DNA from 4 places in the Streptomyces sp. JNUCC 64 genome. Region 2 is predicted to be linked to each of the others. Evidence: riboswitches for the same ligand, from Rfam matches in the RefSeq annotation. Region 2 holds a riboswitch; each other region holds the start of a gene.
The links. A riboswitch is a leader RNA that binds a small molecule or an ion and turns the genes downstream of it on or off. The one in region 2 is predicted to bind cobalamin.
Positions count from the first base shown of each region.

Region 1: it holds a riboswitch for cobalamin, as region 2 does, so the genes downstream of both, metE (5-methyltetrahydropteroyltriglutamate--homocysteine S-methyltransferase) here and ACVWNX_RS02885 (GHMP family kinase ATP-binding protein) in region 2, are expected to answer to the same signal.
Region 3: it holds a riboswitch for cobalamin, as region 2 does, so the genes downstream of both, ACVWNX_RS31180 ((2Fe-2S) ferredoxin domain-containing protein) here and ACVWNX_RS02885 (GHMP family kinase ATP-binding protein) in region 2, are expected to answer to the same signal.
Region 4: it holds a riboswitch for cobalamin, as region 2 does, so the genes downstream of both, ACVWNX_RS27410 (cobalamin biosynthesis protein) here and ACVWNX_RS02885 (GHMP family kinase ATP-binding protein) in region 2, are expected to answer to the same signal.

Region 1 covers NZ_CM137015.1:430,067-437,796, forward strand. The annotation lists gene ACVWNX_RS01630 (flavin-containing monooxygenase) at 1-572, opposite strand, end outside; gene ACVWNX_RS01635 (NAD(P)-binding domain-containing protein) at 678-2,078, shown strand; cobalamin riboswitch at 2,343-2,565, shown strand; gene metE (5-methyltetrahydropteroyltriglutamate--homocysteine S-methyltransferase) at 2,733-5,051, shown strand; gene ACVWNX_RS01645 (prenyltransferase/squalene oxidase repeat-containing protein) at 5,175-6,587, opposite strand; gene ACVWNX_RS01650 (prenyltransferase/squalene oxidase repeat-containing protein) at 7,144-7,730, shown strand, end outside.
Region 2 covers NZ_CM137015.1:755,442-763,171, reverse strand. The annotation lists gene ACVWNX_RS02895 (ATP-grasp domain-containing protein) at 1-355, opposite strand, end outside; gene ACVWNX_RS02890 (cysteine synthase family protein) at 352-1,374, opposite strand; gene ACVWNX_RS02885 (GHMP family kinase ATP-binding protein) at 1,371-2,255, opposite strand; cobalamin riboswitch at 2,453-2,671, opposite strand; gene ACVWNX_RS02880 (hypothetical protein) at 2,916-3,446, opposite strand; gene ACVWNX_RS02875 (immunity 49 family protein) at 3,618-5,144, opposite strand; gene ACVWNX_RS02870 (hypothetical protein) at 5,423-6,382, shown strand; gene ACVWNX_RS02865 (hypothetical protein) at 6,443-6,817, shown strand; gene ACVWNX_RS02860 (hypothetical protein) at 6,912-7,730, shown strand, end outside.
Region 3 covers NZ_CM137015.1:7,533,921-7,541,650, forward strand. The annotation lists gene ACVWNX_RS31160 ((2Fe-2S)-binding protein) at 45-710, opposite strand; gene ACVWNX_RS31165 (ABC transporter ATP-binding protein) at 926-1,783, opposite strand; gene ACVWNX_RS31170 (FecCD family ABC transporter permease) at 1,756-2,757, opposite strand; gene ACVWNX_RS31175 (ABC transporter substrate-binding protein) at 2,865-3,851, opposite strand; gene ACVWNX_RS31180 ((2Fe-2S) ferredoxin domain-containing protein) at 3,917-4,312, opposite strand; cobalamin riboswitch at 4,373-4,532, opposite strand; gene ACVWNX_RS31185 (sigma-70 family RNA polymerase sigma factor) at 4,645-5,283, opposite strand; gene ACVWNX_RS31190 (hypothetical protein) at 5,434-6,114, opposite strand; gene ACVWNX_RS31195 (ferric reductase-like transmembrane domain-containing protein) at 6,320-7,327, shown strand.
Region 4 covers NZ_CM137015.1:6,649,402-6,657,131, forward strand. The annotation lists gene ACVWNX_RS27395 (putative cobaltochelatase) at 1-318, opposite strand, end outside; gene ACVWNX_RS27400 (hypothetical protein) at 315-554, opposite strand; gene ACVWNX_RS27405 (cobyric acid synthase) at 674-2,215, opposite strand; gene ACVWNX_RS27410 (cobalamin biosynthesis protein) at 2,218-3,252, opposite strand; cobalamin riboswitch at 3,374-3,567, opposite strand; gene ACVWNX_RS27415 (hypothetical protein) at 3,777-4,013, opposite strand; gene ACVWNX_RS27420 (inorganic phosphate transporter) at 4,023-5,288, opposite strand; gene ACVWNX_RS27425 (alpha/beta hydrolase family protein) at 6,345-7,481, shown strand.

The DNA.
Region 1 (7,730 bases), 330 kb from region 2:
CGGGCGACGACGGCGAGTTCGGCGGCGATCTGGACGGCCGAGTTCCCCGCGCCGACCACGATCACGCGCCGCCCGGCGAAGGGGGCGGGATCACGGTAGTCGGCGGCGTGCAGGACGATTCCGGTGAAGGCGTCGAGACCGGGCAGGTCGGGGCGGTACGGGCGGCCGAAGGAGCCGGAGGCGGCGACGACGGCCCGCGCCGCCAGCCGTTCCCCGTCGGCCGTCTCCACCTCGAAGCCGTGACCGTGGCCGTGGCCGGTGCGACGCACGGCGTGGACCCGGCGCCCGGTGCGGATGTCGGCGTCGAGGCGGTCGGCGTAGTCGGCGAGGTAGGCGACGACCTCGTCCCGGCGCGGGTAGCGGTCCGGGTCCCCGGGGAACGCCGGTCCGGGCAGGGAGCTGTAGCGGGCGGGCGTGAAGAGGGTGAGGCCGTCGTAGTAGCGGGGCCACGCCCCCACGGCCCGGCCCGACGCCTCCAGGACCACCGCCCCCAGCCCCTCCCCGGCCAGGGCCCGGGCGGACGCCAGCCCGGACTGGCCACCCCCGATCACCACCACGTCAGCGCGCTCCACGACGACCTCGTTTCGATATCTGTCTATGTTGACGCCCATCGAAGCAGTTGCCATGCTGGGAGGGCAAGCCATCGACAAACGTCGAACCAGCAAGGGGTAACCGCCGTGTCCGCGTCCTCCATCACCGTACCGCCCGTCGTCGTGATCGGCGCCGGTCCCATCGGGCTGGCAGCCGCCGCCCACCTCACCGCCCGCGGTGTCGACACGCTCGTCCTGGAAGCGGGACCGGCCGCCGCCGACGCGGTGCGCCAGTGGTCGCACGTACGGCTGTTCTCCCGCTGGAGCGAGGTGATCGACGACGCCGCCGCCGAGCTCCTCGCCTCCACCGGCTGGACCGCTCCCGACCCGGTCGGGTACCCGACCGGCGGGGAGTGGGTCGAGGACTACCTCCAGCCGCTGGCCGACGCCCTCGGGGACCGGGTCCGCTACGGGACCTGGGTCACCGGGGTCTCCCGGGCCGGACGGGACCGGATCGTGGACGCCGACCGCGAGGCCCGGCCCTTCACCGTCCACGTCGAGCACCCGGACGGCCGGGAGGAGCGCCTCACCGCGCGGGCGGTGCTCGACGCCTCCGGCACCTGGTCCACCCCCGCCCCCGCGGGCGGCGACGGACTGCCCGCGCTCGGCGAGAGCGCCGCCGCCGACCGCGTCTCCTACCGCGTCCCCGACCTGACCGACCCGGCCGTCCGCGCCCGGTACGCGGGCGGACGCACCGCCGTCATCGGCACCGGCGCCTCCGCGTTCACCGTGCTGGCCTCCCTCGCGGACCTCGCCCGCGCCACGGACGGCAGAGGGACGAAGGCGGTGTGGATCCTGCGCCGGGGCCTCTCCGGCGCCACCTTCGGCGGCGGCACCGCCGACCAGCTCCCGGCGCGCGGCGCCCTCGGGCTCGCGGCGCAGGCCGCCGTCGCGGACGGCCACGCGGACGCGGTCACCGGCTTCCGCACCGAGGCGATCGAGCGCGACGGCGACGGACGCCTCGTCCTGGTCGCGGAGGACGGACGCCGTCTCGACCCGGTGGACGAGGTCATCGTCCTCACCGGACTCCGCCCCGACCTGTCCTTCCTCTCCGAGATCCGCCTCGGTCTGGACGAACGCCTCCAGGCGCCGACCGCGCTGGCCCCGCTGATCGACCCCAACCAGCACTCCTGCGGCACCGTCTACCCCCACGGCCACCGCGAACTGGCCCACCCGGAGAAGGACTTCCACCTCGTCGGCATGAAGTCCTACGGCCGCGCCCCCACCTTCCTCGCCCTGACCGGCTACGAGCAGGTCCGCTCCGTCGCCGCCGCCCTCGCGGGCGACCCCGCCTCGGCCGACCGGGTCGAACTCACCCTCCCCGAGACCGGCGTCTGCGGCGGCTCCGGCCTCTACGACGCCCCCGGCACCGCCACGGACGGCGACGGAGACTGCTGCGGCGCGCCCGGGCCCCGGCCCGTCACCCTCGCCCCGGCGACAACGGCGGCCGGGAGCCGGGAGACCGGGGCCGGGGGACGGCACTCGTAGTCCCCCCTACGCCCGAACGCGCCGCCGCGCGGGAGCACGGTTCACCGGCCCCGCACCGGGAGGACCCTCCGCGACGGGAGGGCTTCCCGCGACGCGGATGGCACACAGGGCGCACAGAGCACAGGGAACACGCAGGGCACACAGACGTCACGGGGCACCGCGCGGCTCGCGGTGGCCGGAGCGGACACCGCAGGCCGCGCCACGCGATGTGCTCCCCGTCACCCTCCGCCCGCCGGGGATCCCCGCGTCGCGCCGCAGCCCGTAAGGTGATCTCCAGCAGTCGGTTCGCCCCGTCCGCCAGACGGGGTGTCGCAAGAGGGAACCCGGTGGGAATCCGGGACTGCCCCGCAGCGGTGAGTGGGAACGACCGCCGTCATACGCACTGGGTCCGGACGGACCTGGGAAGCGACGGCCAGTAGGGGTCCGCCGGACGAGTCCGGTGGGCGTGCCCGTGAGTCCGAAGACCTGCCGACCGCCCGCGCGCGGACCGTTCCGCGCGCGGACATCCCGGTGACCTCGTGGGCGGGTCGGCGTACACACCAGACGGAACGGCCGTGCCCCCGTGGCGCGGATCGTCGCCGTCCGGTTCGTCATCCCCTTCGCGCTCTCGTCCCGTCACCGGGCTCAGGGATTCATCTCGCGAAGGAGATCTCCGTGACCACGAAGTCCGCAGCCGCGGCAGCACGGGCCACCGTGTACGGCTACCCCCGCCAGGGCCCGCGCCGGGAACTGAAGAAGGCGATCGAGGGGTACTGGAAGGGCCGTGTCACCGCCGACGCCCTCCGGGACACCGCCGTGGAACTCCGGCGGAACACCTGGCGGCAGCTCGCCGGAGCCGGTCTCCACGAAGTGCCGACCGGCGACTTCTCGTACTACGACCACGTCCTGGACACCACCGTCATGGTGGGCGCGATCCCCGAACGGCACCGCGCCGCCGTGGCGGCGGACGCCCTGGACGGCTACTTCGCCATGGCCCGGGGCACCCAGGAGGTCGCTCCGCTGGAGATGACCAAGTGGTTCGACACCAACTACCACTACCTGGTCCCCGAACTCGGGCCGGACACCGAGTTCAGCGCGGACTCCGCCAAGCAGGTCGCCGAGTTGACGGAGGCCCTCGGCCTGGGGCTGACCGCCCGTCCCGTCCTGGTCGGCCCGGTCACCTATCTGCTGCTCGCCAAGCCCGCGCCCGGCGTCCCCGCCGACTTCGAGCCGCTCACCCTCCTCGACCGGCTGCTCCCCGTGTACGCCGAGGTCCTCGCGGACCTGCGCGCCGCCGGGGCCGAGTGGACGCAGCTCGACGAGCCCGCCCTGGTCCAGGACCGCACCCCAGCCGAACTGAACGCCGCCGAGCGGGCCTACCGGGAGCTGGGGGCCCTCACCGACCGGCCCAAGCTGCTCGTCGCCTCCTACTTCGACCGGCTGGGCGAAGCGCTTCCGGTCCTGGCCAAGGCGCCCGTCGAGGGGCTGGCACTGGACTTCACCGAAGCCGCCTCGGCCCAGCTGGAGGCCCTGGCGGCGGTCGGCGGACTGCCCGGCAAGCGGCTGGTCGCCGGGGTCGTCAACGGCCGCAACGTCTGGATCAACGACCTGCGGGCGTCCCTGTCGACGCTCGGCACCCTCCTCGGACTCGCCGACCGCGTCGACGTCGCCGCCTCCTGCTCCCTGCTGCACGTGCCGCTGGACGCGTCCGCCGAGCGGGACGTCGATCCGCAGATCCTGCGCTGGCTGGCCTTCGCGAAGCAGAAGACCGCCGAGGTCGTCACCCTCGCCAAGGGCCTCGCGCAGGGCGCCGACGCCATCACGGCGGAACTCGCCGCCAACCGCGCCGACCTCGCCTCCCGCGCCGCCTCCCCGATCACCCGGGACCCGGCGGTGCGGGCCCGTTCCGGGGCCGTGACCGACGCCGACGCGCGCCGCTCCCTGCCCTATGCCGAACGGGCCGCGGCCCAGCGCGCCCGCCTCGGGCTGCCGCTGCTGCCGACGACCACCATCGGCTCGTTCCCGCAGACCGACGAACTGCGGGTGGCCCGCGCCGATCTGCGCGCCGGACACCTCGACGCGGCCGGGTACGAGGAGCGGATCAAGGCGGAGATCCAGGAGGTCGTCTCCTTCCAGGAGAAGGCCGGGATCGACGTCCTGGTGCACGGCGAGGCCGAACGCAACGACATGGTGCAGTACTTCGCCGAACAGCTCACGGGCTACCTCGCCACCCAGCACGGCTGGGTCCAGTCGTACGGCACCCGGTACGTGCGTCCGCCGGTCCTGGCCGGGGACGTCTCCCGCCCCGAGCCGATGACGGTCCGCTGGACGTCCTACGCCCAGTCGCTGAGCGACCGCCCGGTCAAGGGCATGCTCACCGGGCCGGTCACCATGCTCGCCTGGTCCTTCGTCCGCGACGACCAGCCGCTCGGCGAGACCGCCCGCCAGGTCGCCCTCGCGCTGCGCGACGAGGTCGGCGACCTGGAGGCGGCCGGGACCTCGGTGATCCAGGTGGACGAGCCCGCGCTGCGCGAGACGCTGCCGCTACGGGCCGCCGACCACACCGGCTACCTGGCCTGGGCCACCGAGGCGTTCCGGCTCACCACCTCCGGGGTCCGTCCGGACACCCAGGTCCACACCCATATGTGCTACGCCGAGTTCGGTGACGTCGTCCAGGCCATCGACGACCTCGACGCCGACGTCATCAGCCTGGAAGCCGCCCGCTCCCATATGCAGGTGGCCCGGGAACTCGCCGCCCACGGCTATCCGCGCGAGGCCGGACCCGGTGTCTACGACATCCACTCCCCCCGCGTACCGGGCGTCGAGGAGGTCGCCGGGCTGCTGCGCACCGGCCTGGAGGCCATCCCCGCCGAACGGCTCTGGGTCAACCCGGACTGCGGGCTGAAGACCCGGGGCTGGCCCGAGACCCGCGCCTCGCTGGAGAACCTGGTCGTCGCGGCCCGCACCGTCCGGGGTGAACTCCCCTCCTCCTGACGCCGGTCCCGTGGGGCCGGGGCGCCGCCAGCGCCCCGGCCCCGCACGCGTACGGCGTCACCCGGCCGGGGACCCCCTCGCCCCGGACGCTCGGGGCGCGGGGGTCCTTCGTCGTGCCGCCGCTCAGGAACCCCAGCGCAGGGCGATGGTGTCCCCCACGTTGATCACCCTCTCGCGGAGGGCGCCGGTGAAGGCGGAGCCGTCGACGCTGGCCTTCCAGGTCTGGGAGCCGCTGTTGGCCTTGCCGTTGACCGAGGTGATCGCGCCGGTGCCGGAGGCCGGTGCCACGGAGGTGACGCAGCCGGACGGGGCGGCGGAGGCCGTCGCGGCGGCCAGGACGGCACCGAGGGTGGTGGTGGCGCCGGTCGGGGTGAGGGTCACCGAGCAGACCTTGAGGTTGCCGGCGCCGTCGTCGACGCTCAGCGCCAGCTCGGTGACGGTTCCGGGCGTGAACGCCGGCTGGGCGACCCAGCGCGGGGCGCCCGGGGTGACCGGGGTCGGGGGCGCGGTCGTGAATCCGCCCCCGGCGACCGCGCGGAGCGCGTCGATCGACGCGTACGGGGAGGGCGCGGTGTCGGACGGCTTGTACTTGAAGCCTCCCGCCGGGTTGTACTGGTGGGCGATCGGGAAGTCGACCGGGGTCTTGCCGTTCGCGGTGAGGAAGTCGCCCGTCTGCGGGTCGATGCCGCAGGCGTTCAGTCCGGCGACGCCCCATCCGTTGGAGCTGGTGTTGACCCCGTACAGGGAGGCGAACGCCCCGGTGCCGGGGACGAGTTTCCCCTTGAGGAAGTTCTTGGCCCGCACCACGTCCGGGTCGGTGCGGGGAACGCCCGAGACGCAGAGCGCGGCCAGCCCGGCGCCGGTCATGTCGATGTCGCTCGGGGAGTTGAGGGCCGTGGGGTTCCCTTCGGCCTTGCCGTAGGTCCAGCCGCCGTCGACGTGCTGATTGGCCCGGAGGCGGGTGACGACCGCGTCGGTCAGCCGCTGGGGCACGCGCGCGCCGCCGGACTGGGTCTTCGCGCCGCCGAGGGCGAGCGCGGCGAACACGGTGCCGTTGAAGTTGGCGGAGGGCCCGAAGTATCCGGCCTCGGCGGTCTGCCAGTGGGCGTAGACGTCGGCCACCAGGTTGCGGGACGCGGAGACGCGCGCGGGGTCGATGCCCGCCGCGTAGGCGTTGAGGACTCCCCGCTCGTAGTCGGTGACCACGGGCGAGGCGGAGGGCCAGGAGGCCGTGGAGAGGAGAGCGCGGTAGACGGTGCGGGCGTTCTTGGTGGTGTCACCGCCCGGTGCCACGTCGACGGCGGCCGTACCGGCGGCGGCGAAGGCGCTGAACGCCCATTCGTTGGACAGACCGGACCCGGCGTACGAACCGTCGGCGGCCTGGAGCGACTTGAGGTAGGCGACGCCGTTCGTCCTGGACGTGGCCAGCTGCGCGGGGCTGGAGGTCCCTGAGGCCGGTGGGGCGGTGAGGACGAGGGCGCCGAGGGTCGCGGCGAGGACGAGGGCGCGACGGCGGGCGGGACGGGATCGGGGCATGACCTGCTCCTGGATTCGGCGGGCGCCGACCGCTCCGTTCCGTGCCCGGGACCGCCGGGCGCGGCGGGGCAGCCGTCGCCCGGAACGCGTGGGCACGGCTTCTGTACCGCTTCGCCGTACGGGCATTCGGGCTCGGACGCGGCTCCCGCCGCCCCACACCGCTGCGCGTCAGCTCCGGTCTCGCACCGGATTCCCCCGCACGGCGGCCCAGGACGCTACCCGAGTGGTCACGGGGCCGCCAGGGTGCGGACGCCGGACCCTTCGGGGCGCCGCCGCACAAGGGAGGCCATCTTGACGGTGCACGTACAACCGTGTTCCCTGTCTGTCGTCTGATGAGCACTCAGTTCCAGGGGAAGCCGGTCGAATCCCGGCGCTGACCCGCAACCGTGGACCCGGGCCGACGTCCCGGGTGAGCCGGAATGCCTGGAGCGGTACGGAGTCACGAGGGCCGCCGTCGCGGACTACGGCGTGGTCGTCACGGGCTTCCCCCGCCACGGCGGCCACGGGAGGCCCCGCCGCCACGTGCGCAGCCGCCCGGCAGAGACGAGGGGCTGCGGTGGGGACCGACGAACGGACGGCACGGCGCGCCCGCGCGGGGCGGCGACCGCTGGCCCTGGGGACCGCCGTGCTGCTGGCGCTCGGGCTGGCCGTGGCGTGGCTCACCGGGGCGCCCCCGGCGGAGGCCGACCCCGTCGAGCGGTGCACGGCCTCGGTCGGAGCGGTCGTCGCCGTGGACTTCGGCCCGTTCGGCGGGGGCGTGGTGCGGGGCTGCGACACCACCCCGACGACCGGCTACGAGCTGCTGCGCGAGGGCGGTTTCACCACCACCGGGACCGTCCACGACGGGGACGGGTTCGTCTGCCGCATCGGCACCGCCTCCTTCGACGACGGCACCCCGTACCCGACGCCCGACGAGGAGGACTGCGTCCTCACCCCGCAGTCCACCGCGTACTGGTCGTACTGGACCGCCTCCCCCGGCCAGAAGAGGTGGACCTACAGCCCGCTCGGCGCCCTGTCCCGCACGCTCCGGCCGGGCGACGTGGACGCCTGGGTCTTCGGCGGCACCGACGTCGGTGGCGGCGGCAGCGGCAGGCCCGCGTTCTCCCCGGACGACGTACGGGCCGGAGGAGGTGGCCCCACCCC
Region 2 (7,730 bases):
CCTCGTACAGCGCCGTGCGGACCCGGGCCTTGTCGCGGGTCAGCCGCAGGACGTCCGGGGCGAGCCCGGGCAGCCCGAAGGCGGCGGTGAGTTCCGCGCCGACCAGGGTCCAGGTGTCGGTGGAGCCGATCAGCCCGCGCAGCTCCGGCAGCCGCTCCAGCGCGGCGGTGACGGCGGCGGTGTCGAAGGTGTCGACCTCCACCACGTCCAGCGCGCCCGGCTCCAGCCGTTCCAGTTCGTAGGCGTAGTACCCCGGGTCGCGGGTGAGCAGCACCAGGCGCTCCCCGAGCCGTCCGGCGGCGCGCGCCAGGTGCCCGAGGCCGAAGGTGAGCGATTCCAGGCAGGCCACGGTCACGCGGCGTGCTCCTTCCGGTCGGCCGGGCCCGGCGCGCGGTTCCACGCCATCGTGGACCACGGCATGGTCATCTGCTGGGGGGAGCCCACCTCGACCGGTTTCAGCCCGGCCGGGTCCAGGGCCTCGGCGTGCCGGGCGTACACCCGGGAGACGTAGCGGTGCCCGGTGTCCGCGCCGATCACCAGGTGGACGCGGTCGGGGTCCCGGCGCGCCTCGTGGAGGGCGGTGAGGTAGGCGGCGCCGGTGGACAGCCCGGCGAAGACCGCGTGGTCGCGCAGCAGGGCGACCGTCCCGGCCATGGCGTGGGTGAAGTCCATCCAGTGCACCGCGTCGTAGAGGTGGTGGCGGACGTTGTCGAAGACGATGGAGGAGCCGATCCCGGCGATGATGGCCTCCGGGTCGTGGTGGTCCTCGCTGCCGAAGGTGACGCTGCCGAAGGGCTGGACGCCGACCAGCCGGACGGACGGGTCGGTCAGCCGCAGCCGCTCCACCAGTCCGCCGGTCGAGGCGCCGGAACCGACCCCGCCGACGAGGGTCAGCTCCCGCCCCGGCAGCTCACGGGTCACCAGGTCGGCGACCTCCTGGTAGCCGAGGTAGTGGACGTCGTCGTGGTACTGGCGCATCCAGTGGACGTCCGGCCGGTCGGCGAGGATCTCCCGGACCCGTCGCACCCGCAGCTCCTGGTCCAGTTTGAGGTTCTCCGAGGGTCTGACGCGTTCCACGGTCGCCCCGAGGACCTCCAGCTGGGCGTGGGTGGTCTCGTCCACGGTGGTGGAGGCGACGATGTGGCAGCGCATGCCGTACCGGTGGCAGGCGAGCGCCAGGGCGTAGGCGTAGATGCCGCTGGAACTGTCGACGAGGGTCTGTCCCGGGCGGACCGTGCCCCGGTCGAGCAACCGGCGGACGGCGGCCAGAGCCGAGTAGACCTTCATCGACTCGAAGCGGAGCAGGACCGTGCCGGGGGCCAGCCGGACCAGGTCGGGGGTCTTGAGGGCGTCGGCGATGTGGGGGTGGATCACCCGTATCCTCCTTGGGCGAAGGCGCACTGGTGGCCGAGCGAGTGGAAGAACGCGGACAGCTCGTCCCTGGTCGAGAACCCGATCCGGTGGGAGAACAGGTATCCGACCAGCGAGCCGGTGTGGGCGACGAAGACGCCGTCGGCCCCGAACTCCTCGCGGTGGGCGAGGACGGTGTCGAAGGTCCGTTTCGGCAGGACCTCCTGGGCGAGCGCGGCACTGGTGGTCGACGCCCGGGCCACCGCGGCCGGGTCGCCGACGGCGAAGCCCTTGAGCAGGTCGCTCAGGCACCGCTCGTACTCCTGTCCGCGTCGCCGGTACTGCCGCAGCAGCAGGGGAGTGACGGCGGACGTGTCCACACCGCCCTGCTCGACGACGTAGGCGGTATGGAACCCGAGGGAGGTGCCGAGTCGACGCACCACCCGATGACGGGCACTGAGGTACAGCGCGAACTCGTCCAGGAACACGCTGTCGGCCCGCTCTATCCGGGCCAGCAGACCGGTGACGAGCCGGGGTTGCCAGGGCAGCGCGAAGATCCGGAACAGACAGCGCAGCGTGGCCACCACATCGGCGGTGGAACTGGCCATCCCCACCCCGACCGGCAGTTCCGAGTGGGTGCTCCAGCGGCCCGGCGGCAGGGCCACCCCGAAGTGCTCGGTGAACAGCCGCACCGCCGCCCGGGACTTGGGCCCGAGGGGCGAGGGGCCCGTCTCCCGCGCGCCGGGGGTGAAGTAGACCCAGGAGTGCCGGTCCACGGGGAACGACACCAGGGCGATGTCCGGCTCCGGCGAGGGGGCCAGGGGACCCTGGTACAGCTCGCCGAGCGTCCCGTGACAGACCCCGGCGAAGGTCCGGGGGGTCCGCCCGCCGCCCGGGGCGGTCACCCGCGCGGTCCGCGCGGCGGGGCCACCGCGGACGGCCGTACGGACGGACTGCTGTCGCCACCGGTCACGAACGCGTTCCTCCTCGTCGCCCGGGCCCGGACGACGGGGACAGGGGGAGCGGACCCGCCGCGCGCACATGACGGCCCGCCCGCACCGCTGACCCAGCCCTCGGGGCCGCCGTGGACAGCGCGTGCCGTCGGGGCACGCGCGCAGTGGCAGGTCTTCGGACTCGTGGGCACGTGCCCCGCGGGGGCGCCTTCCTACCGGCCGTCGCTTCCCGGCCCCGGAAGGAGCCAGTGCCGTGACGGCTTTCGTTCCCACTCACCGCTGCGGGACAGTCCCGGATTCGCACCGGGTTCCCTCTTGCGACGCGTCCCCGCGAACGGTGACGCGAACCGACTGCGCTTTCCAGCGTAGGGCGTCTACTCCCGGCCGCGACAGGGTGCCTCCGACGGCCATGGCCTGTTGTGATCCGTTCCGCCCAGGGGCTCGGAAGCGCCCGGAACGCCCGCCGGGGCGCCCCGGCACGGGACCGCGCCCCGGCCGGACTCCGCGCTCCGGAGGCGAAGTTGTCGCGAAACGCCCCCACGGACCGGCCCGGACACCCGCGCCCCACGGACGACCGGCCCGGGCCCCCGCCTCCCGGGCCGGTCGGGACGGTCACGCTCCCCGCGTCCGTCCCGGGGCCCCGCGCCGGTGGTACGCGAGCGCCACCACGGCCAGCAGCGGCCCCCAGGCCAGCAGCGGCAGATAGCAGAGGGAGAGCAGCGCCTGCTCGACCGCGCTGTGCCCGGGAGGGAAGTCGCTCACGGCGAGCGAGACCGCGAAGCCCACGGTGAGGACGGTCAGGGCCAGGGCACCGGTCAGGGCCGTGGCGGTCACCGCCCGTCGACGGGGCCGCCACCCCCCGATCACCGGGACCCAGCCCGGCACCACCTCGCCCCAGGGCCTCACCAGCCCCAGGGTCAGCAGCGCGAGCCCCTCGGACAACACGGCCAGGACGACCATGTAGAGGTCGGTGTGCCAGTGCTGCGCCCGGGCCTCGGCGGTGCCGAAGCCGGGCAGGGCGAGCAGCACCCCGACGCGCCACAGCCCGGAGGGCAGCACGACCAGGGGGACGGCGTGGGCGGCGAGGACGACGCGGCGGGGGACGGCGGCCGGCATCGGGCCGGCGGTGTCGTGTGTGTTCACCCCGCCAGGCTCGCCCGTACGCCACCCCGGCCGCGTCCCCCCGGAGTCGGCACCGGACCGCCGGGAGGCGGAGGGCCCCTCAGCCCCGGGAAGGACCCGGACCGGGCGGCTCCCCGGGGGACGCCGCCCGGAGGGGACGGCGCACCGAGGGGGACGCGTCCCCGGACACCGTCAGCCGGACGACAGCGGTGCCCTCGCGGCCGGCCGCGCGGAGGGCAGGTACGGGGAGTCCACCCGTATCGCCCAGCCCCGGTGCCGTCGGGCGTGGCAGGCCAGGGCCAGCACATCGAGGTCGAGGGCGGCGTCGGGGTCCCGCGGCCGGTCCGCCACCCGGTAGTGGTCGCGGTGCCGTTCCAGGGCGTCGGCCAGGGCGAGGTTGAAGCTCTCCTCGTCCCCCTCCGCCAACTGTGACAGCAGCACGATCGGAGGCATCGCGAACCCCCAGTCCCGGGACCGCTCCTGGACGGCCAGCGCCTCGTCCACGGCGGGGACGGGGTCGTCCGCGCGCAGATAGGCGAGCAGGGCCCGGCGGTAGGCCGCGAACGCCGACGGATCGCCCTCCAGGGCGCGTTCGCCGTCGACGACCAGCGGGGCCAGCTCCTCGCGGTTCCCGTCGATCAGCGCGTGCGCCATCGCGCGCTGCCAGGCACCGGCGTCCAGCGGGCGGCCGTCGGCCCTCCACCGGCTGTGCCGCGGCAGACGCTCCCCGTCCGTCCCCGGGCCCGTCCCGTCGCCGGGCCGGTCCACCACCAGGTGCCGGACGGCGAGTTCCGCGACCGCGTCGGGACGCCGGTCCCGTCCGTAGGCCCCGACCCGGGGCCCCGCTCCCTCGAAACCGGTGACCAGGGCGCGGGGCAGGTAGTCGGTCTCCAGCGGCGGCCACCAGCCCTCGTTCCGGTAGCCGAGCGCGGCGAGCGCCAACGGCAGCAGCGGCAGCAGGCTCGCGGGCCCGCCGCCCGGGCCGGGCCGGACCCCGGGCGCCGTCAGCAGCCGTGTCAGACACTCCCCGAAGCCCGCCCGGTCCCCGGCCGCCAGGGCCCGCAGCGCGGCGAGCGCGATGGTGTGCGGATGTTCCCCTGCCGGGGAGGACCCGGCCTCCTCCCGGGCGCGGACCCGGGCGAGCGCCTCGTCCAGCGCGGCCCGCTTGTGGTCCGCCGACGGCGGGTAAGGGGCGTCCTCGTCGTCCAGATCGTCCAGTACGTACACCATCAGACCGTGGATCAGCTCCGCCAACGGCTCGCCCCGCCGTGCGCGCCGGTCGTCCTCGCGCGCGAAGTGGAACGCCTCGCCGTGGCGCCGGGTCCGGTCGGTGAGGACCGCCAGGCAGAAGGCGTCCAGCCACCCTCCCGCCGTCACCCCCTCCGGCCCGTCCTCATCCGGTTCGCCCTCGCCCGGCTCGTACCCCATCCCGAAGTTGACGTAGTCGAGGAAGACGCTGAAGGAGACGTGCGGCCAGTACGCGGCGAACTGCACGGCGCCCGCGGCGGATTCGGCGGCGGCCTCCAGCACGGCGCGCGCCTCGGGGGAGTCGAGCGACGGGTCCGCGACGGACAGGGCGCCGAGGTAGTCGAGGAACTCGTCGGAGATCGACGACCACACCGAGGCGGTCATCCGCCCCGCCTTCGAACTGGAGATCACCAGACGGACGATGCGGTTGGTGGCGTCGTCCAGGACGGCCGGGACCTGGGCCTGCCCCACCGCGTGTCGTTCTCTCCGCACTGTTCTGTACTCCCGTTCGAGCCGTTGCGTAGGAGATCACCCTAGGTTCCGCCACTGACAACGCCCTTGGACCCGGGGGACGGTGACCGTTCCCCGCCCCCACCGGGACCGGGACGGCCGGGCGCCCCGGGAGCCGACGGCTGTACGGCCTCCGTCCCGGTCCCGGGGGGGCTCGGGATGAAGGCGGTACCGCCGATCGGCGCAAGGGCCGGTGGGCCGGGACGGGCGGGCCGGGGCGCCGCCCTAGGGTGCGCCGGGTGAATGGACGACGTGTCACCCGAACCCTCGCCGCCGCCCTGCTCGGCGGACTCGCCCTCGTCACCCCCGCCACGGCGGCGCCCACCGCCCCCGGCCAGGACGGCTGGTCACCGACCGGGGAGGGCATCACCGCGGGGATCAGCGGCGCCGCCCCCACCGGGGAGGGCACCCCCGCCGGAACGGACGTGCTGGTGGTCCACGACAACAAGCACCCGGCGGAACCCAAGGTCTCCCTGGTCCGGTTCACCACCGGCCTCGCCCCCTCCGCGAGCGTCCTGCGCTGGGAGGGCGACCGGGACCCCGTGGACCTGGAGGCGCTCACCGCCGTGCCCGGCGTCCGGGGGGAGTTCGTCGCGCTGGAGAGTTCGGGCCGTGGCTACCACCTGCGGCTGGCGGGCGACTCGGTCTGGGCGCTGCGGCAGTTCACGCTGCCCGGTTCCCCGGCCGCGACCGGGGACGGCAGCTGGTCGCCCACCGGTGACAACTACGAGGCGTTCGCCCTCACGGGGACCCCGTTCGGCGGGCTGACGGCGGTCTGGGCCCACCGGGGCCAGGACGAGGACCCGGCCGTGCTGAACGCCGCCGCCCTCGACTGGGGGAGCCTGTCCTTCGGACCCCGGAGCTCCGCGCCGGTACGGGTCTCCTACCCGGCGGCGGACGTCCGGCACATCAGCGACCTGGCGGTCTCCCCGGCCGGGCGGCTGACGGTGACCTCCGCCTCCGACCCCGGCAACGACGGTCCCTTCGACTCGGCGGTGTACGACGCCGGACGCCTGGTCACGGGCGGCCCGGACGGTCCGAGTCCGGCGCCCGCCGCCCGTCCCCGGCGGCTCGCGGTGTTCCCGGGCCACAAGATCGAGGCACTGGGCTGCGGCACCGCCACCGGGGCCGTCCTCGGCACCGACGACGAGAACGCCGGGGGCTCCGTGAGGCTCGCCGCGCTCTGCCCGACGGCCTGAGGGAGGACGGGAGGACGGACACCGGCGGGCGATGTCAGAGGGGCTGGTTAAGCTCCGCGCATGTCGTTCTGGATGCGCCTGGCCAAAGTCAGCCCCGTTCTCCTGCCGGACCTGCGCGAGCGGCCCGACGCCCTCCTCGACCTGTTCTCCGACGAGGAGGGCGCCGCGCCGCCCGCCGGGTTCGACCGGGACGAGGACTCCCTTGAGTACCAGTTCTTCCCCGGGGAGGAGACCGTCGACCACGACCACTGGCTGACCACCGCCCACCGGATCGGCGAGGAAATCGGCCACGACTCCGACGGCGGAGGGTTCTTCGCGGTCGGCCCGGACGGGGTCCGGGCCGTCGCCCGGGCGGCCGGCGGCGACGAGCTGGTGCGGACGTTCCTCGCCTCCGCCGCCGCCGAGGGGAAGGCGGTCGTGGGCGCGCTGCTCTGAGCGCCGCCGGGGCGCGGCCGGCCGGCCGGTCAGCCGGGGCCGGCGAAGGCCGCCGGGGACGGGGGAACGCAGGGCGACGATGACGGGGGCGGGGATGGGGACGACGGGTGTGCGGGGCGTCAAGGACATCAGGGCGATCACCCTGGACGAGGCGGACGAATGGTACGGGCTGCGCTCCCGCTTCGCGCTGGACCACGCGTCCGGCGACGACGAGGTGGTCCTGGTGGAGGGGGCGGCCCGGGTGACGGACCTGCCGCTCGACTTCCGGGCCCTCGACTCCTGGACGGGCCTGCCGAAGCGGAGCCCGGACGCCTTCCTGGGCGTCGTGGTGGACGGTGACCTGACCGTCGTCGGCCACGTGGCCAACCGGGAAGGGGACTTCGGCCCGTTCCTCTGGGTCCGGGGCGGGCTACGGGCCGGGAACCTCGCCACCGCCGGGAGCCACGTCCTGATCGAGGGCGGACTGACGGTGGAACGGACCGTCGTGGGCACGCACCCCCACGGCCGTACGGTCGTCCGGGGCCCGGCCCGCGCGGAAGTCGTCTTCTCCGAATGGCATCTGACCGAGTTCCACGGCGCCCTGACGGCCGAACTGGTCGTCTCGCGCCGGGTGCGGGTCGCGGACCCCGGGCGGGTCCGGGTGAACGGCTGGGTGGGGGAGGCCCACGACCTCGACGGGGAGCCCGTTCCCGGGCTCGGCACGGTGTCGACGAGGGCGTTCCGGGCCCTCGACCCGGCCCTCTGGCCGGAGCCCGGCGCCCGGGAGGTCCTGACGGCCGTCGAGACGGGCCGCTCCCTGCTGCGCCCGCCCGGGCCCCGGCGGGCGGGGCCACCGGACAGCGGCGCCGAAAGGGCCCGGGAGGTCCTCCGGCGGGCCGGATGCCGCGAGGCGGACCCCTGGGACGACGGCTTC
Region 3 (7,730 bases), 6.8 Mb from region 2:
CGTCCGGGCCAGCGGGAGCAGCGGGGCCAGCAGGGGGCGACGGGTCAGCCCCTCGCGCCCAGCGAGCAGTCGCCGCACGGAGCCCCCTCCGGGGCCCGGTAGTACAGACAGCAGCTCCGTCGCCGGAAGGTCAGCGCGGGGCCGGTGATCCTGCCGGTCCCGGCCAGGCGGCCGGTGCTCAGCAGCCGGTCCACCAGGGGCGTCAGCCGCCCACGGGCCTCCGGGCGGGCGGCGAGCACCGCCCGGCCCGCCTCGACCAGGGCGGAGGCGGTGTTCCCGTCGAGGAGCCGGGGGGCCACCCGGACGGGCAGTCCGTCGCGCAGCGCGTCCAGCCGCCGGACGACCACCGTGTCGTACAGCTCGTCGGCGAGCCGGGCGGTCCGGCGGTCCGCGTACCGCCCGGTGGCGCGCGGCAGCCGGAGTGCCGGGCCCTCGTCGGCGCGCTGGAGCCCGGTGAGGTCGGGCACCACACCGTGCAGCACGGCGCAGGCGAGGACCGGGGACCACAGCCGGGCGGCGTGGCCGAGCTGGGTGATGGAGGCGGCGACCCGTGGTTCACGGCTGCGGTGCCGGGCCGCCGTCGCCGCGATCAGATCGGGCAGGCCGTGCGGGTACGCCGTGTCGAGGGGGTGCCAGCCGTCGTCGGGGCCGCCGACCCGCAGGACGAAGAAGCCGCCGAGGTCCGCCACGTCGGCGAGCGCGGCGGCCACCTCGGCCTCGGGGGCCGGGGACCCGCCCCGCGCGCCCCGGGCGGCGCCCGCCGTACCTTCCCCCGTACCTGCCGTCGCGCCAGCCGTGTTCGCCCCGGTCGCCCCGGTCGCCCCGGTCGCCCCGGTCGCCCCGGTCGCCCCGGTCGCCGCTGCCGTCGCCGTGTCCGCCACGCCTGCCGTGACCGTGTCCCCCGCGCGGGGGCGGCGGCCGGTGGTCACGGGCGGGGCGCCGGCGCCGGTTCCGCGTCCCCGGTCAGCAGGGTGACGTGGGGGACCCCGGTGCGCGGATGGGTGCCCACCTCCGCCTCCACCCGGTACACGGAGGACAGCAGTTCCGGGGTGAGGACCTCCGCCGGAGGGCCCAGCGCGACCACCCGGCCCGCCTCCAGGACGCAGATCCGGTCGCAGAACGCGGCGGCCAGATTGAGGTCGTGCAGGGCGACGACCGCGGTGACCCCGAGCCGCCGCACCAGCCGCAGCACGTCCAACTGGTGCCGCAGATCGAGGTGGTTGGTCGGTTCGTCCAGCACCATGGTGCCCGGCCGCTGCGCCAGCGCGCGGGCGATCAGCACCCGTTGCTTCTCCCCGCCGGACAGCCGCTCGAACGCGGCGTCGGCGAGGTGGGCCACGTCCAGGCGGGTCAGGGCGTCGGTGATGACGGTCCGGTCGTGCGCGTCGTCGCCCGCGAACGCCCGCTTGTGCGGGGTGCGGCCCATCGCCACCACGTCGTAGACCGTCAGCTCGAAGTCGCCCGCGCTCTCCTGGAGCACCGCCGCCAGCCGCCGGGCGAGCCGTTTGCCGGGCAGCCGCCACACGTCCTCGCCGTCCAGCAGCACCCGTCCCGCGGTGGGCCGCAGGGTCCGGTAGACGGTGCGCAGCAGCGTCGACTTGCCCGCGCCGTTGGGCCCGGCGAGTCCGACCACCTCCCCGGGCGCCACCCGCAGGGACACCCCCGACACCAGCGCCCGGCCGCCCGCGACGACCGTCACGTCCTCGATGTCCAGCGCTCCTGGCGCGGCCGTGCCGTCCTGGCCCACCGGTGCCGTCATGCCGTCCTCCGTCGCATCAGCCACAGGAAGAACGGTCCGCCGACCAGGGCGGTGAGGATGCCGACGGGGACCTCCTCCGGGCTCATCAGGGTCCGTGCCGCGAGGTCCGCGGCGATCAGGAACGCGGCGCCGAGCAGCGCGGCCGCGGGCAGCGCCCGGCGGTGGTCGGCGCCCACCAGCAGCCGCACGATGTGCGGCATGATCAGACCGACGAATCCGATCTGGCCGCTGACCGCCACGATGGTGCCGATCATCAGGGCGACGACGGTGAACATCCCCGCCCGGAAGCGGTGCACGTCCAGTCCGAGCGCGGTCGCCGCCTCCTCCCCGGCCAGCAGCAGGTTCAGCGGACGGCTCACCCCCAGCAGCACCGCCGTCCCGGCGAGCACCACCACGGCCGGGATCCAGAGCATGTCCCAGGTGGTGCCCGCGAGTCCGCCGAGCATCCAGCGCAGCGCGGACTGCGTCTTGTGCGGGTCGTTCGAGGTGACGATGAGGAAGCTGGCGAGCGCCGACAGCACCTCCGCCATCGCGACGCCCGCGAGGACCAGCCGGATGGTGGTCATCCGTCCGCCGGACCTGGCCAGCAGGTACACGGCGACCAGCGCGGCGAGCGCCCCGCAGAACGCGGCGATCGGCAGGGTCGCCAGCCCGAACACGGTGATGTTGAGGACCAGGACGGCGACCGCGCCGACCGACGCGCCCGAGGAGACCCCGAGCAGCATCGGATCGGCCAACGGGTTGCGGACCAGGGCCTGCAGCGCGGTCCCGGCGACGGCGAGTCCCGCGCCGACGACCGCGCACAGCAGCACCCTCGGCAGCCGGACCTCCATGACGATGGTCTCCCGCACCGGGGTCCAGTCGACCTCGGCGAGGCCGGGGTGGATCCGGTGCAGCAGGATGCTCCACACCTGTCCGGCGGGGACCCCGACCGAGCCGACGGCGACGCCCGCCGTCGCCGCCACCAGCACCAGCGCGGCCAGCCCCGCGAGGACCAGCGGATAGGGCGCCCGGACCCGCCCGGTCCGTCCGACCCGCCCGGGGGCCGGGTCGGACGGCTTCGCGGTGTCCGGCGCGCCGAGGGCCGCCGTGCGGGGCGCGCCCGTCACCGGAAGCGGGCCGGGTGCAGCTGGCGGGCGAGGTCGGTGACGCCGGACGGGACCCGGACGCCGAGCACGGTGGAGGAGAGCGGCAGCACCGCGAACCGCTTGTTCTTGATCGCCGGGACGTCCTTCAGCGCGGGGTTCGCGAGCAGGAACCGCTTCTTCTGGGCGACGGTCTGGTCGCCGTAGTCGTAGATGACGATGGCGTCCGGGGCGCGCTCGGCGACCTGCTCGAAGGAGACGTCGCCGAACTGCTTGTCCAGGTCGTCGAAGACGTTCTTGCCGCCCGCCTTCTCGATCATCTCGTTGCCGATGCCCGCGCCGCCCGCGGTGAACGCGGTCTTGTCTCCGCTGTCGTAGACGAACACGTCGACGGGCTCGACCTCGCCGAGCTTCTCCTCGACGGAGCCGAGGGCGGCACGGACCTTACGGATCTCCCGATCCGCCCGGTCCGGCACTCCGAAGATCTTCCCGACGGTCCGCAGTTCCGTCTCGATCAGCTTCATCGTCACCGGCCCGGAGGGGCACTCCTCGACGTTCACGTACGAGTCGACGCCCGCCTTGGTGAGGGCGGCCCGGCCGCGCCCCTCCTTCTCGTCGAAGCCGCTGTCGAAGCCCGCGTAGGCGAAGTCGGGTTCGGCGGAGAGCAGTGCCTCCACCGACGGGTACTCGTCGGAGATGACCTTGACGCCCTGGTAGGCCCGCTCGTACTCGGGGAGGATCTCGTCGTCGAGGTAGGCGGTGCCCGCCATCGACTTCTCCAGCCCGAGGGCCAGCAGGATCTCGGTGACGTGCTGGTTCAGGGTGACCGCGCGCCGGGGCGGACGCTCGTAGGTGGTCTTCACCCCGCAGTTCTCGACGGTGACGGGGAAGCCCTCGGGGGCGTCGCCGGACGCGCCGGACTTCCCGTCGTCCCCGCCCCCGCCGGTGCCGCAGCCCGCCATCAGGAAGACGGCGGCGGTCAGCAGGGAGACAGAGCGTCTGCTCATGGTGTGGTGGTCCTCTCACCGCGCGACGGCACACGAGGGTGCGCCCGCGCGGTCGGTTCGTGGGATCAGCGGCCGTCGACGGACGGGGCGGCGGTACGGGCCCGCCGGGGCGGGTCGAAGACGTACAGGTCCAGGACGTCCGGCGGCTCGGCGACGCCGGGGCCACCGGCCCGGACCCAGGTGATGACGTCCTCGGTGGCGGCGGGGTCGTTGACGAGGCCGAGCCAGACGGGGCGGGCTCCGGCCGCGCGTCCCGTGGCGGACGGGCGCACCACGATCACATTGGCCTGGTCGCAGACGTCCAGACAGTCGGAGACCGTCACCTGTGTTTCATCGCGCAGCCGCGCGAGTTGCGCGGCGTGGTCGACACCGGGCAGTTTCCTGGCGCTGCCGCAGCAGCAGTCGCGGCACACCACGACCCGGCACGGCACCGGATCGTCGGCCGACGGCCCTTCGGGCATCCCGACTCACTCCCCCCTCTGGGGAGATCCGCCCCAGTTCTGTCGAGGAGGCGACCGCGTGAGTCTCCTGGCTCTCGGGTCTGCGCTCGCCCCGCCCTTCCCACCCGCGTAGGGGCAGTGGGCCGTTCGGGGTCCGCTCGCCGATCACAGTGGCGGGACCGCACCGGATTCGCACCGGTTTCCTCGTTCCGCCGTCGCCTTTCCGCGTCATCATGACAGACCGGGCGCCCGGACCGGTACGTCCGGGGCGCGGTTGCCGCGCAGGTCACACGGCGGGCGGCGAACGGCCCCCGGCGCGGGCGGCGGCCGACCGCCCGCGCCGGAGGGGTGGTTCAGGCGGCGACCAGGGCCGGGGCGGCGCCGGGTCCGTCCACCCAGTGGGCGGCGAGGTCCCGGCGGGCCCGGGCCACCCGGGAGCGGATGGTGCCCACCGGGCAGTCGAGCACCTCCGCGGCCTCGGCGTAGGAGAGGCCGAGGAGCCGGGTCAGGGCGAACGCCTGCCGCCGTCCGGGTTCCAGGGCGTCGAGCGCGTCCATGAAGGCCACCGACTCCTCGAAGCCGGGCAGATGCCGGGGCTGGGCGCGTTCGGCGGCGGTCAGCCAGTCGGAGGTGTCGGCGATCCGGGGGCGGGCGGAGGCCCGGCGCAGCCGGTCCACGACGACCCGGCGGGCGATGGCGAGCAGCCAGGTCCGGGCGCAGGAGCGGCCCGCGAACCCGCTGAGGCTGGTCAGCGCGCGCAGGAAGGTCTCCTGCGCCAGGTCCTCCGAGCCCGGTACGTCGGTGGTGAGGTGGGCGACGAACCGCCGTACGTCGTCGTAGGTGGCGTGGACGAAGAGTTCGGCGGCCCGCCGGTCGCCGAGTCCGGCGGCCAGCGCCCAGGTGGTGATCTCCGCGTCGCGGTGGGCGTGGCGGTGCGCGGTGGCGCCGCCGCGCGGAGCGCTGGTCAGGATGGTCCTTGGTGCATAAGGCATGACAAATCGTCCTTCGCGTCCGGGAGGAGCCCGGTAAGGGTGAGGAAAACGGATCAGTCGGAAGTCCCTGGCCCGGACCGCCCGTTCCCGTCGGTCCCGCGTGGGGTGGGGGAGGAAGGGAGGGGGTCGGGCCGGAACGCCGACGGGGGGTCAGGACGCGAAGGAGGGAGGGCCCCGCCGGGGAGTCGCGCGCAACAGTGCGAGCGGGGTGGGCAGCCGGTCGGAGCCCCGGTGGTCGGTGGGCCACGGGGTGGTCATGGGCAGGGCGTGCGCACCGCCCAGCGTCATCGCGACGAACCGCGGCAGCAATCCCCCGAGGAACAGCGCCAGCGCCCGGCCGAGTTGGGCGAGGGAACGTTCCCCCCGCCAGAGCCACCAGCCGCACACCACCCCGGCGAGCGCGTGGGCGCCCGCCATCCCCGAGGTCAGCGCCGCGGGGTCGAACAGGCTTCCCAGCGCGCGGAGTACGGCGTCCCCGGCGTCGGTCGCGGCCGTGCCCCCGTGTTCCCCGGAGGTGACGACGGACATCCGGTGCCCGGTGTGGGCGCCGTGCGCCGCCGTGGGGTCCGGACCGTGCGCCAGTCCGAACAGGGTGTGCAGCATCAACTGCGCCGCCGCGCTCGCCCCGATGACCGTCGCGGCGGAACGTTCCCGCCGGGCCAGCCGCCAGGCGAGCAGCGTCATCGGGACCAGGGCGAGGAGATAGCTCCGGAGCGTGGGGGAGGTCCCCGACGCCAGGTCGTGTCCGAGCCCGGACACCACGACGCACACGGCGACGAGGACCGCCGTGTGGGCGACGCGGAGTGCGGTTCCGGCTCCCATGGTGGTCATGGTGCCAGCGCGATACGGGTCCGGGGTAAGGGCTTTGACCGGACAGTTGGCGCGTTCGAGCCCGTTTCCGGACAGCCGGTTACTGTGACCCATGTCACAGAAGATCGCCGGGAACCTTCCGCCTCCCGCATCCGACTACTGGGGCGACTCGTCGGGTCCGTCCCCACGCGGCCCGCTGCCACACGACGGAAGGTGAGCCCCCACCATGAACCTCCCGAAAGGCCGTGCCGCTTCCGATCCGGAGCCCCTGTCGGCGTCCCGCGCCATCCCGGAACAGCAGGGCCCGCCAACGCGGACCCCGCCCCGCGTCACCCTTCGCTCCGATCTGCGCGCCAGCGCCCTCGACGGCGGCGTCGCGCTGCTCGTCACGGCCGCCGTCTTCGTCCTGCTCTACGTCCGGATCAAGGCCGGGACCTCGTCCACCGTCAGCGTGATGCCGTTCATGTCCGACGCCGGGGCCTTCTGGATGTACTTCCTCAGCCAGGCGTTCGGCTGGTCGGCGCTGCTGTGGGCGTGGTTCACGGTGCTGCTCGGACTGCTGCTCTCCGGCCCCCGTCCCGCGTGGCTGCCGCTGTCGGGGCCCAGGCTGGAGCGTCTGCACCGCACCACCAGCCTCAACAGCATCGCCCTGATCGCCGCCCACGCCCTGCTGTTCGCGGCGGAGTTGATCCGCTTCGACTCGGGCGCCTGGTACGCGCGCACCGCCACCGCCTTCGTCGAGACCTTCGTCCCGGGCGGCTACGACTCGGGCACCGGCAGGATCGCCATCCCCATCGGGCAGGCCGCCCTCTACCTGGCGATCCCGCTCGGTCTGCTCTTCTACGTCCGTCACCGGATAGGGGCCAGGACCTGGCGGGTCATGCACCGCTTCGTCCTGGTGGTGTACGTCCTCAGCGTCTGGCACACCCTGCTGTACGGCACCAACGTCTGGTACGACGGCTGGTTCCGCACCACCGTATGGCTGCTCCAACTGCCCGTCGCCGCACTGTTCCTGGCCCGGCTGCTCCGGCCCGCCCGCCGCTCCCAGCGGCTCGCCGGGCCCGTCGCCCACCAGGGGTCCCGGACCGGATGGGCCCTGCGGCTCACCGGACGGCTGGCGGCCCTCGCCGTCCTCGTCGCCCTGGTCGCGGTCCCGCTCAGCGGCCGGGACGGGGGCCGCGTCCAGCCGCCCGCCGACACCACCTCCTCCCACACCGAACACGACCACGACTGAGGGCTTCGCTCCGTCCGCCTGTCCCCGCTCCGTCCGTCGGCCCCCGCCCCGTCCGCCGGTCCCCGGCGTGCCCGCCCCGTCACCACCCGGTCCGTCCGGGGGTGGCGGGGCGTTCGCGTGCCCGGTGGCTTCCCGGCGCGGGGGCGTCCGCCTCCGGTGACCGCCCGGGAGGAGCGCTCCCGGGTTCGATGGCCCGCCGCCCGCCGCCCGCCGCCCGCCGCCCGCCGCCCGCCGCCCGCCGCCCGCCGCCGGGCCCGTTCTCCCGTCCACGTCGCCGCCCCCGGCCCCCCGGCCCCCGGTCCTGATCTCGGCGGTTCGCGCCTCTCCGGCCAGCGCTTCCTTCGCTCCGAAGGCTCCCTCGCGCCCTGACCTCCGGGCCGGAGAGTGACTCCCTCAATACCCC
Region 4 (7,730 bases), 5.9 Mb from region 2:
GCCGACCAGCCGGTCCTCGGAGGCGCCGACCGGCAGTTCCACCATCCGCGCCGGCCGCCGGGCCGCCGGGCCCACCTCGTGGGGGCCGTCCGGGCAGCCCGGGTCGGGCGCGTCGGGCGCGCAGGAGAAGCGGCAGCCGGTGACCGTCGCGACCTCCGGCAGCAGCGAGGCGAGGGCCCGGACCGCGGTGCTCTTCGCGGTGCCCTTCTCGCCGCGCACCAGGACGCCGCCGACGGCGGGCGACACCGCGTTCAGCAGCAGTGCCAGCCGGAGGTCGTCCTGACCGACGATGGCGGTGAATGGATACGGGGTGGTCACCCGTGGCCCTCCCTGTCGTTGCGGCCCGCGCGGGGCGTGGACGGTACTGGGGTCGTGATGTGCGGGTCGTGCGTGAGGTGCGTGTCGTGCGGGTCGTACGTGGCGCCCGTGCCGTGGGCGGTACCCGTGCCGTGCGTGGCGCTCATGACGCGGGTGGCGCCCGCGTTGTGTGTGGTACCCGCGCCGTGCGTGGCGCTCATGAGGCGAGCGGTGCCGGTGCCGTGTGCGGCGTTCATGACGCGAGCGGCTCCCGTGCCGTGCGTGACGGGGACGACGCCGACGCGCGGTCGGCCCGTACGGGCGGGTCCGGGGCCGGTGGGTCCGGAGGCCGCGGGCCCCGCCACCGGGGCGGCCGTCACGGCGCGCCCGGCGGGACGAACGGCAGCCCCGGCGGCGGACCCGAGGCGATCAGCGCGCCCAGCGCGTCGGTGTCGGTGTGCTCCTCGATCAGATCGGCGAGCCGGTCGAGCTGTTCCTCGCGCAGCGCCGCGAACGAGGTGTCCGGCGCCGGGACGAACCGGCGCCCCGCCGCCGCCGCGACCTCCCGCAGGAACGCCCGCCGGAAGCCGTCCGACTCCAGCGAACCGTGCCAGTGGGTGCCCCACACCGCGCCCACCCGGCAGCCGTCCAGGAACGGTTCGCCCCCGAGGACGTCGGCCACCCCGTGGTGGATCTCGTACCCCTCGACCCGCTCGCCCAGCGCCGCGCCGGACGGCCGGGCCAGGGTCTTCTCCCGGGCGAACCGCACCCGCACCGGCAGCAGACCGAGGCCGTCGACGGTGCCCGCCCGGGACTCCACCTCGTCCTCGATCCGCTCGCCCAGCGCCTGGAAGCCGCCGCAGATCCCGAGGACGGGACGGCCTTCGGCGGCCCGGCGGCGCAGCACCCCGGCGAGCCCCCGCTCCTCCAGCCAGCGCAGCGCGCCCACGGTGCCCCGGGTGCCCGGGACGACCACCAGGTCCGCGTCGGCGGTCTCCTCCGGACGGTCCACGAAGCGGACCACCACCCCCGGTTCGGCGGCCAGCGCGTCCACGTCCGTGAAGTTCGACATCAGCGGCACCGCGCACACCGCGACCCGCAGCACCTCCGCGCCCACCGGGGGAGCGGCCGGGGCCCCGCGGACCGTGCCGTGCGTGGAGACCCGCAGCCCGTCCTCCTCGTCGATGCCGAGCCCGTGCCGGAACGGCAGCACCCCGTAGGTGGGGCGGCCGGTCAGCCCGCGCAGCATCTCCAGTCCGGGCTCCAGCAGCGAGACGTCGCCCCGGAACTTGTTCACCAGGTAACCCGCCACCAGCGCCTGGTCCTCGGGGGCCAGCAGTGCCGTCGTCCCGAAGAAGGACGCGAACACCCCGCCCCGGTCGATGTCCCCGACCACCAGCACCGGCAGCCGGGCGGCCCGGGCCACGCCCATGTTGACGATGTCCGTGCGCCGCAGATTGATCTCGGCCGGGCTGCCCGCGCCCTCGCAGACCACCACGTCGTGGGTGGCGCGCAGCTCCTCCAGGCACTCCACGACCGTGCCGAGCAGCGCCCGCCGCCCGCCGGGCACCGGGCGGCCGTCGTCGGGGCCGCCGCGCGTGCCGAAGAAGCCGCGCGCGCTCATCTCCCCGACCGGACGGCCCATCAGCACCACCTGGCTGGTGCGGTCCCCGCCGGGCTTCAGCAGCACCGGGTTCATCAGCGCGCTGGGCTCCACCCGGGCGGCCTGCGCCTGCATCGCCTGGGCCCGGCCGATCTCGGCGCCGTCCCGGGTGACGAAGGAGTTGAGGGACATGTTCTGCCCCTTGAACGGCGCCACCTTGACGCCCTGGCGCGCCAGCCACCGGCAGATCCCGGCGGTCACCACGCTCTTGCCCGCGTCGGACGTCGTCCCCGCGACCAGCAGTCCGCCCCGCACCCCTACCGACCCCTTCCGATGACGGTGGCCGCGGCCTTCGCGGCCCCACCGCTCCCGGCCGCCGTGGCGGCGGCCGTGGCGACGGCCCCGGCGCGCCGGGCGGCGCGGACCGAGAGCGCCCCGCGTCCGGCCGCGCACACCGCCAGGGCCAGCCAGCCGACCCGCCGGGACAGCCGTACCGCGCGCTCCACGTCCGCCACCGCCACGGCACGGCCGCCCCCGTTGAGGACCGGCCGGTGCTCCACCCGTCCGGCGTAGGAGAGGGTGCCGCCGAGCCGGACGCCGAGCGCCCCGGCGAACGCGCTCTCCGCGACGCCCGCGTTGGGACTCGGATGGCTCCCCGCGTCGGCGCGCCAGGTCCGCGCGGCGGACCCCGGGGCACCCCCGGCGAGCACCGCGAGGGCGCCGGTGAGCCGGGCCCCCGGCCAGCCCATGACGTCGTCGAGACGGGCCGAGGCCCAGCCGAACCGGCGGTGGCGCGGCGACTTGTGGCCGACCATCGCGTCCAGGGTGTTGACGGCGCGGAAGCCCACCAGCCCGGGGACCCCGCCGATCGCCCCCCACACCAGCGCGCCGACCACGGCGTCGGAGGTGTTCTCCGCGACGGACTCGACGACCGCGCGGGCGATGCCGTCGGCGTCCAGCGCCTCGGGGTCGCGGCCGCACAGATGGGGCAGCCGCCGCCGGGCGGCCGTCAGATCGTCCGCCGCGAGCGCCTCGCCGATGACACGGGCCTCCCGGCCCAGACTGGTCCCGCCGACGACGGCCCAGGTGGCGGCGGCGGTCAGCGCCACCGAGGCGGCGCGCGAGGGCGCCACGGCGCGCGCGGCCAGCGCGGCTGCGCCCGCCGCGCCCCCGGCACACAACAGGGTGTGCACGGTGCCCCAGCCCCGGTGGTCGCGCCACAACAGGTGTTCGACGGCGCCCGCGGCACGACCGAAGGCGGCGACCGGGTGGCCCCGTCGGGGGTCACCGAACAGGAGGTCGCCGATCAGTCCGGCGGTGGCGCCGTACGCGAAGGTTCGCCCGGCCCGCATCGGCTCAGCCCGCCCGGCCCCGGGGGACGCGTGGACGGTGGAGGGGTCCCGCGCACCGGCGCTCGGGACCGGGAGACGGGCGCCCCGGCATCGCTGTGTCCTCACTCAGGGTCCGCGCCCTGGGTCGACGGAAACGACGGCGAGAGTCTCCTGGCTCCCCGGATCGGCGCCGCCCCCGGTCTTCCAGCCGTGCGGCCGTGACGTTCGGTGTGGGGGAGGCTCCCCGGTGACAGTGGCGGGACCGCGCCGGATTCGCACCGGCTTCCTCTGCTGCCGCCGTAATGGCCCCGGCAGTCCACCACGCCCCGAGAACACCCGTCAACCGGGCGCTGACCTGCGGCGGCGCGGTGTGTGAAGCCCCACATGCGGCCGGGAACCCGGTCCGGCCACCGGCCCCGGGCGGCCGGGCACCGGCTCTTGGGGGTACGGGCGGGTCCGTCGGCCCCGTACGACCGACGGCCCGGTGGGTCACCGTCCTGGGAACGGTGACCCACCGGGCCGTCGGGGAAAACGCGGTCCTGACGTCAGGCGACGATCAGGTAGATGCCGTAGGCGACGGCGGCGACGCACAGGGCGAAGCAGGCGTACGCGCCGGTGACCGCGAGGGCCGCCGAGCCGTTCTTGGCGCCGCCCTCCCCGGCGAGCGCGGTCTCCCGCTTGGAGAGGCCCACGATCCCGAGGGTGAACAGGCCCACGAGAGCCACCGTGACCACGAGGCTGACCCCGAACACGGAGCCGAGTGCTACCCAGTCGATTTTCATGGAGGTTCCTTACACCTTGGCGGTCCGCGGGGCGGACTCCGTCGAGGGGCCGTTCTCCGCCGGGACGGTCGCCGTGAGGTCGCCCGTGGCGGTGGTGGTGTCCCCGACCGGACCGGCGGGGGGCGGGGTCACCGCGGCGATGGCGGTGGTGACGACGCCCGCGGGCTCGTCCGTGTCCACGTCGTTGACGTTGGTGTGGTCGACGACCTCGCGGCGGGAGATGATCCAGATCGCGGTCGATCCGCCGATCAGCAGGGCGCCGGTCGCGATGACGCCCCAGGTGCCCTGCTTGGTGAGCAGTTCGGCGAGGGCGCCGACGACGGCCGCCGCGGGCAGGGTCAGACCCCAGGCGACGAACATCCGGGTGGCGGTCGACCAGCGGACGACCCCGCCCTTGCGGCCGAGGCCCGCGCCCATCACGGCACCGGAGCAGGACTGCGTGGTGGAGAGCGAGAAGCCCAGGTGCGAGGAGGCCAGGATGACCGTCGCGGCACTGGTCTGGGCGGCGAAGCCCTGCGGGGGCTGGAGGTCCGTGAGGCCCTTGCCCATGGTGCGGATGATGCGCCAGCCGCCGAGGTAGGTGCCGAGCGCGATGGCGATGCCGGCCGAGGCGATGACCCAGAAGGGCGGGTTCGACCCGGGCACCAGCACGCCACCGGTGACCAGCGCCAGGGTGATGACACCCATGGTCTTCTGTGCGTCGTTGGTGCCGTGCGCCAGGGAGACCAGACCGGCCGAGGAGATCTGGCCGATGCGGTAGCCCTTGGAGGTCGCCTTGTCGTCGGCCTTGGCGCCGATCTTGTAGGTGAGGCGGGTCGCGAGCATCGCGGCCACACCGGCCACCAGGGGCGCGGCGACGGCGGGGATCAGGACCTTGGTGACGACGGTCGAACCGTTCACCGAGTCCCAGCCGGCCGACATGACCGCGGCACCGATGAGGCCGCCGAAGAGGGCGTGGGAGGAGCTGGAGGGCAGACCCAGGAGCCAGGTCAGCAGATTCCAGAGGATGGCGCCGACGAGCGCCGCGAAGATCACTTCAGGTGAGATGCCGTCCTCATTGATCATGCCGCCGGAGATCGTCTTGGCGACCTCGACCGAGAGGAAGGCACCGACCAGGTTGAGCACGGCGGACATGGCCACCGCCGTCTTGGGCTTCATTGCGCCTGTCGAGATGGTCGTCGCCATCGCGTTGGCTGTGTCGTGGAAACCGTTCGTGAAATCGAACACGAGAGCGGTGACGATCACGATTCCGAGGAGGAGCGTGATGTTTTCCATTTACCCAGGCTTCTGTTGGACGTCAGTGGCGGTTGGAACGTAGGCAACCTGAGTGAACGGAAGATGAACTGAGGCAGGCATCGCGGTGACCCGATCTGGAGCAGGGCGGTTCCGCATGTCGCGGCCGGGTCGCCGGAGGGCTTCACGGGCCCGAAACGGAGGGGTTCCGGCGGTTCCGGTACAAGCGGTTGCCATGCCGTACCGGAGGTCCGTTCACCACCTCATCCGACTGTACGACGCTCTTCCCGTTCAGCGAACCAACTGTCCTCTTTGTCACGTTTGAGTAAGGAACGTCACCCGCCCGGCGGTCCCGTACGGGCGGAGGCGCCCCTCGCGGCGCCCGGCACCGGGGCTCCGCGGCCCCGGCCGGGCCGGAACGCGGCGCGGTGCCGTCACGACGCCGTCACGGTGCGAAGCGGAATCCGTCCGCCCGCCGTTCCGGACCGCCGAAACCCCATCCGGACCGGGGCCCCCGCGCGCCGCCTCCGCCCACCCCGGCACACCCGTTCCCCGGCCCGCCCGCCGCCCGCTCCGCCGGCCCGTTCACCTCTCCGTTCCGGGCCGTTCACCGTGGGTCCGGGCCCGGGGGACGGAAGGTGAACGGCCCGCAACGGACGGGCTCCCCGGACCGTCCGCTCCCGGAAGCCCGGAAGCCCGGAAGCCCGGAAGCCCGGAAGCCCGGAAGCCCGGAAGCCCGGAAGCCCGGAAGCCCGGAAGCCCGGAAGCCCGGAAGCCCGGAAGCCCGGAAGCCGCGAACGGCGAACGGCGAACGGCGAACGGCGAACGGCGAACGATCAACGGTGAACGGTGAACGGCGAACGGGAACCCGGAAAGGGCGAATGGGAACCCGGGGGCGGGGAACGAACGGCGCCCGGGAGCGAGCGGCACGGTCCCGCTCCCTCCGGAACGGACGGCGGGAGCGAACGGCGAACGGACGCCTCCGAACCCGCGCCGCGCGCCCCGGCGGCGGCCGGGAGTGCACCGCCCAGGTGAACCACCACGCCCGCCGTGGCGCCCCGCTGGCCCCGCCCCCACCCCGCCCCGACACTGGACACCGTGCGTACCGCCCATGTCGCGGCGGCGGCCGTCACCGCTGCCGCCGCCACCGCGACCACCGCCCTGCTCTCCCTGGCCGCGGGCCGCCTCGCCAGCGACACCGCCCTGCGGCCCCGGCCGGGACGGCCGTTCCCGGGGGACCCGGCGCTCACCGTCCACGCCGTCACCGACGACCACGTCACCCTGACCCGCGACCTCGCCAGCCTCCGCCCCGGCACCTACGGGCTGGCGGGCGACCGGGTGCACGCGGTGGTCGGCCCGGTGGTGCCCGAAGCGCCGCACACCGCCGACACGGTCGTGCGGCGGCTGGAACGCGTCACCCTCGGCGCCCTGACCCCGGGCGCCCGGGTCCGGCTGACCCCCCAGGTCCACGTGGGCGACCCGGGCACCGCCCTCGGCCTCGACCACACCGACGTCACCGTCCCCGGCGAGGTCGGTGTGCTGCCCGCCTGGGTGGTCCCGGCGGCCCGCGACACCTGGGTCGTCGCGGCGCACGGCCTGGGCACCACCCGGGAGCACCCGATGGTCGTCATGGACTTCCTGCACCGCCGCCGGTTCCCCGTGCTGTCCCTCGCCTACCGGGGCGACCCCGGCGCGCCCCGCGCGGCCGACCGCCTCGGCCACCTGGGCGAGACCGAGTGGCGGGACCTGGACGCGGCCATGCGCCACGCCGTCGACCACGGCGCCCGCCGTCTGGTCCTGTACGGCTGGTCCACCGGCGCCACGATGGCGCTGCGGGCCGCCGCCCGTTCCCCGCTCCGCGGCCACGTCGTGGGGCTGGTCCTGGACTCCCCGGTCCTCGACTGGGAGGTCACCGTCCGCGCCCTCGCCGCCGCCCGCCACGTGCCCCACGCCCTGCTCCCGCTGGCGGTGCGCGCCGCCGAGGGCCGCGCCGGACTGCCCCCGGGCGAGGCCCGCGCGGGCACCGACCCGGGCGAACTGGACGTCCCGGCGCTGGTGGTGCACGGCCCGGACGACGCGATCGCCCCCTGGGGCCCCTCCCGTGCCCTCGCCCGCGCCCGTCCCGACCTGGTCACCCTGCACACCGTGCCGGACGCCCCGCACGGCGCGATGTGGAACGTGGACCCGGCGGGCTACGAGGAGGCCCTGCGCCGCTTCCTCACCCCCCTCGGCTGACCCTCCCGCCCCACGATCCGTCCGGTCGCCCCGTCCCCGCCCGGCCCACTCTCCCCAACAGCCCCCCTGAGCGCCCCCGTCACCCCACACCCTCCCCGCCCCCCTGTGACGACGGTCCCTCCGCTCACACCCCGTCCGTGCCGGGCGTCCCCCTCCCCGGGGGCCTCCGCTTGTTCTCTCTCGAACGCGGGACCCACCACCGAGCAGACGTTCGCCAGCTCCTCGCGCGCCATTCCGTTTGGGTTTTCG